2 regions of the Cupriavidus sp. 207A1 genome follow, and region 1 is predicted to be linked to the other one. Evidence: riboswitches for the same ligand, from Rfam matches in the RefSeq annotation. Region 1 holds a riboswitch; the other holds the start of a gene.

Region 1 (2,451 bases):
AAAGGCATTGGCCGGAATCACGTACTGGGAGCCGCCGATATTCACCGGGCCGCTGGACACCACGTTGCCGCTGGCGTCGCGCAAGTAGCTGCCGGTGGCGTTGGAGCGGTCCTGCTGCCAGTAGGCAGCGGTGAACTGCGCCTGCAGCGTGCTGGTGATGTCGTAGCCGAGCTTGAGCTTGAGCTGGTCCTGCACCGTGTGCGTAACGCCCTCGCTGTTCACGCCCATCACCACGCGGTCGCGCCCGCTCTGGTCCTGGTCGAAAAAGGCCCCGGAAACCGGCGTGTCCGCCGCGCCCGCGGGCCGCGTCGAGCGCGACGCGGTGTAGAAGCTCAGCGGCTGGCTCTTGCTGTCCTGCCGGTCCACGCTGACCAGCCACGAGAACGCGCCGACGCGGTCGCCCACATAGGCGTTGGCATGCACGCCGTTGAAGTTATCGTGGGTGCCGTACAGGCCGAAGCGCTGCGTGAACAGCTGCACGCTGGCATCGCCCTCGAACTTCTCCGGCGTGCGCGTGGTGATCAGCACCGTCGCGCCCAGCGAATTGCCGGGATACAGCGCCGAATACGGGCCGTACAGCACGTCCATGCGCTCGATCTCGGCGGCATTGACCAGCGACCAGCGCGGCGGGAAGCTGAAGTCCGAGCCCAGCAGGTTGGACAGCAGCAGCCCGTCCGCATAGACCAGCCCGCGTGCCGACTGGCGCGAACTGGTGCTGCGCACCGAGATGATCGAATTCATATCGCCGATAAAGCGCTTGCGCACGGCGAGGTTGGGCGCGTACTTGAGCGCGTCCTCGGTATTGACCACGTTGAAGTCGGCCATGCGCGTGCTGCTGATGCCATACGCCGACGCCGGCGTGTTGGGCGGGATCGCCGGCGTCTCGCCGCGTTCGGGGCGGGCCGATACCACCACCTCCTGCAGCGGCGCGGGCGCCTCCACGCCTGCCTCCACCCCTTGGGCGGCGGCCACGGCGGGGCCCATCAGCACTGCCGAAACGGCCAGTGCAATGCGGTGTTTCTTCACTGAATGCCTTGTTGTCGTCGTTGTGGGCTCGCCGCGCCTGCGCAGCATCAGGCGCTCCTCCCGGACGTCCCCAATAGCGAGCGGTCCCCGATAGCGAGCGCTGACATTTTATGGGGCCGGAAGCCATCGGCCGATGCGACATAGCGACGCGGCCAGCGCAGCCATATCCGCATGTATCCGTGTTAACCCGCATATCCAATACGGGGCCTTGTCACTACATTGCCCCGACTGGCGTCAAGCCAGCGTGATGCAGGGAGAGACTGTCGCGGCGCCCGCCGCGCACGGCGCCGAAGGAGCAACCGCCCCGGAAACTCTCAGGCAAAAGGACCGGCATCACCCGTCAGTGCACTCTGAAGAATGCCGGACGCCATCGTCCGCCCGGCATACCGAAGGAGCAAGCGCGCCCGCCCCCGCGGCAAGGCGTCGTGAATCTCTCAGGTCCAGAACAGAGGGGGCGTCCTACACGCATGTCGCGTGCGGACTCCCACCCTTCGACGTTCCTGGATCCTGCAGATCATGAAGACAATCGCTGTCATCGGCGGTGGCATCACCGGTATCACCACCGCCTACGCGCTGGCGCGGCGCGGATTCTCCGTCACGCTGTTCGAACGGCATCGCTATGCCGCCATGGAAACCTCGTTCGCCAACGGCGGGCAGCTCTCCGCATCCAACGCCGAGGTCTGGACCCACTGGTCCACCATCGTCAAGGGGATGAAGTGGATGCTGCGCAAGGATGCGCCGCTGCTGGTCAATCCCCGGCCCAGCTGGCACAAGCTGTCGTGGTTCGCCGAGTTCATCGCGTCGATTCCCCACTACCGCCGCAACACCATCGAGACCGCGCGCCTGGCCATCGCCGCGCGCGAGCACCTGTTTGCCTGGGCGGCGCAGGAAGGCATCGATTTCGACCTGAAGAAGGAAGGCATTCTCCATATCTACCGTGACAAAGCCGGCTTCGAGCATGCCGGCCGCGTCTCCGCGCTGCTGGCGCAAGGCGGGCTCGAGCGGCGCGGTGACGCCGCAGGAGATGCGCGCGATCGAGCCGACGCTGGCGGGTTCCTACTACGGCGGCTACTTCACCGAAAGCGATTCGACCGGCGACATCCACAAGTTCACCAGCGGCCTGGCCGCCGCCGCTGCCCGCCTGGGCGTGCGCTGCCGGTACGGCCAGGACGTGCGCGCGGTGAAGACGGACGGACGGCATGCCACCGTCACCGTGCAGGACGGCGCGGACAGCGCCAGCTCTACCTTCGACGGTGCCGTGATCTGCGCAGGCACCGCCAGCCGCGCCCTGGCGGCAGGGCTGGGCGACCGCGTCAACATCTATCCGGTCAAGGGCTATTCGATCACGGTCAACCTGACCGACGAAGCCAGCCGCACCGCTGCGCCGACGGTCAGCCTGCTCGACGACGAAACCAAGCTGGTCAC
Region 2 (2,451 bases), on a different contig from region 1:
GTCACCGGCGGGGGTGATGACTTTCTGGTGGGCGCGCAGCACGCCGCCCTTGTCCCGCAGGATCAGGCCGAGGAACTGCTGGCGCGAACCCGCCGCGGTCAGTGCCGCCTTGCCGGTGAAATCGCGCTCGCTCTGCAGGTCGACGGTCCACGCCAGGCCCGCGTCCAGCGGCGAGACCTTGATGTCCATGTCCTGGCCGTACAAATTCATGCCGGCTTCCAGGCGCAGCGTGTCGCGTGTGCCCAGGCCGGCCGGGCGCACGCCCGCGGCATTCAGTTTTTCCCACAGGCCGGCGACGCTTGCGGCCGGCACCACCAGCTCGAAGCCGTCCACGCCGGTGTAGCCGGTGCGCGCCACCATCACTTCGCCGAGGGCGGGATCCTGCACGACCACGGCATTGAACGGCTTGAGTGCGTCGGAAGGCTGGGTCGACGGGAAGGTGCTCCACACCTTGGCGCGGGCGTTGGGTCCCTGCACCGCGACGATCGCCAGCGGCTGCACGCCCTCGGGCGCGACGTCCGTGCGGCGCGGGGTGATGGTCACGCCGCTGCCGGTGGCGTCGTTGCGGGCGCGGATCCAGTCGATATCGCCGACCGCGGTGCCGGCGTTGACCACCAGGCGGAAACGGTCCTCGGCGAAGAAATAGACGATCAGGTCGTCGATGACGCCGCCGTTCTCGTCCAGCATGCAGGAATAGAGCGCCTTGCCGGGGGACTGCAGCTTGTCGACGTTGTTGGCCAGCAGGCCGCGCAGGAAGCTGCGGGTATTGGCGCCGGCGAGATCGACCACGCACATGTGCGAGACGTCGAACATGCCGGCATCGTTGCGCACGGCATGGTGCTCCTCGATCTGCGAGCCGTAGTTGACCGGCATGTCCCAGCCGCCGAAGTCGACCATGCGGGCGCCGAGGGCGCGGTGGATAGCGTTGAGGGGCGTGGCCTGGAGCGTCATGGAATCCTCGGGGGCAGTCTCGGTTGGCGAAAACAAAAAAGGGCCATCCGCCGCAACGATCGCTACGCCAATATGGCGAGCAATCCGCTGCGGCGGATGACCCCTCTGTCCTCGATACCTGAGAGATTACGAGGCGGATCCCGTGGACCCAATCCTCGCGCGCCCCTTCGGTGGGCACGCTCGCCACGAATGACGGGTGCCGCTCTCCAGAGTGCGGCATGCATCGTGTGCATGTTGCATGCCGATCCGACCGGTCCGTGGTGCCTGAGAGTTTTCGGGTGATACCCCTTCGGCGGCGCAGGCGATGCGCGCTCTCCCGGTTGGATGCGCGCAATGTACGGGAGGCCCCGGCCTTTGTCAAACCACGGCAAGGGCCCGTACCCGCCGCTGCGCGCCGGGGCTGCTTACTTCTTCTTGTCGTCGGTGACAACGTTGCCGATGACGCCGCCCACGGCCGCGCCGCCCAGCGTACCCAGCGCGCTGCCGTCGGTCAGGACGGCGCCGCCGACCGCGCCGGCACCGGCGCCGATGGCGGTGTTACGTTGTTTCGGGGTCATGTCCGCGCAACCGGCAAAAGCCGCGACCGTCATGCCGATCAGGGTCACCTTGGTCAAAGTTTGCAGGGTTTTCATTGTTGGCTCCGATGTGATGATTCGTGCATGCCCGAGCGATCCGGCGGACCGGGGGACACACTGATTAGAGTGTCGCGTTATGTCATTGGCTCCGGTCTTTACGAAGTGTTACGCCAGTGACACGGCCTGGCCCACCCTCGCGGCTTGCGCTGACTGACCCGCCGCGGCGAGCGTGTTAACATCGGCAGCTTTGCCGCAGGCCCGGGTGACGGGATGCCGGCAAATCCGCTCTTTCCCGCGATTCCGCTGCCGCCCCCGACACCTGCCCGCATGACCCATGGCCTGAACCCCGCCCAATCCGAAGCCGTCCGCTACCTGGACGGGCCTTGCCTGGTGCTGGCCGGCGCGGGCTCCGGCAAGACCCGGGTGATCACGCAGAAGATCGCGCATCTGATCGAGGACAAGGGCTTCGAGCCGCGCCATATCGCCGCCGTCACATTTACCAACAAGGCGGCCAAGGAGATGCAGGAGCGCATCGCCAAGCTGATGGAGGGCAAGACCACGCGCGAGGGCAAGCGCATTCCGCTCAAGCAGCTGACGGTCTGCACCTTCCACTCGCTGGGCGTGCAGATCCTGCGCATGGAAGCCGAGCACGTGGGCCTGAAGCCGCAGTTCTCGATCATGGATTCGGACGACTGCTTCGGCCTGATCCAGGAGCAACTGGGCACCACCGACAAGAAGCTGATCCGCGGCGTGCAGAGCACGATCTCGCTGTGGAAGAACGGCATGGTCGACCCCGAGGCCGCGATCGCGCAGGCTGCCAATGCCGACGAGCACCAGGCCGCGCTGGTCTACCGCAACTACGTCGCCACGCTGAACGCCTACCAGGCGGTGGATTTCGACGACCTGATCCGCCTGCCGGCCGAAC

The links. A riboswitch is a leader RNA that binds a small molecule or an ion and turns the genes downstream of it on or off. The one in region 1 is predicted to bind glycine.
Region 2: another riboswitch for glycine. It lies ahead of gcvT (glycine cleavage system aminomethyltransferase GcvT); the one in region 1 lies ahead of AC3FMM_RS01285 (D-amino acid dehydrogenase).

Annotation. Positions count from the first base shown of each region.
Region 1 is NZ_JBYOJO010000001.1:278,604-281,054, reverse strand. Features, by position in the region: gene AC3FMM_RS01290 (TonB-dependent receptor) at 1-1,026, opposite strand, end outside; glycine riboswitch at 1,268-1,366, shown strand; glycine riboswitch at 1,367-1,485, shown strand; partial or broken gene AC3FMM_RS01285 (D-amino acid dehydrogenase) at 1,543-2,451, shown strand, end outside.
Region 2 is NZ_JBYOJO010000016.1:55,310-57,760, forward strand. Features, by position in the region: gene gcvT (glycine cleavage system aminomethyltransferase GcvT) at 1-951, opposite strand, end outside; glycine riboswitch at 1,047-1,171, opposite strand; glycine riboswitch at 1,193-1,280, opposite strand; gene AC3FMM_RS25280 (YMGG-like glycine zipper-containing protein) at 1,356-1,583, opposite strand; gene AC3FMM_RS25285 (UvrD-helicase domain-containing protein) at 1,854-2,451, shown strand, end outside.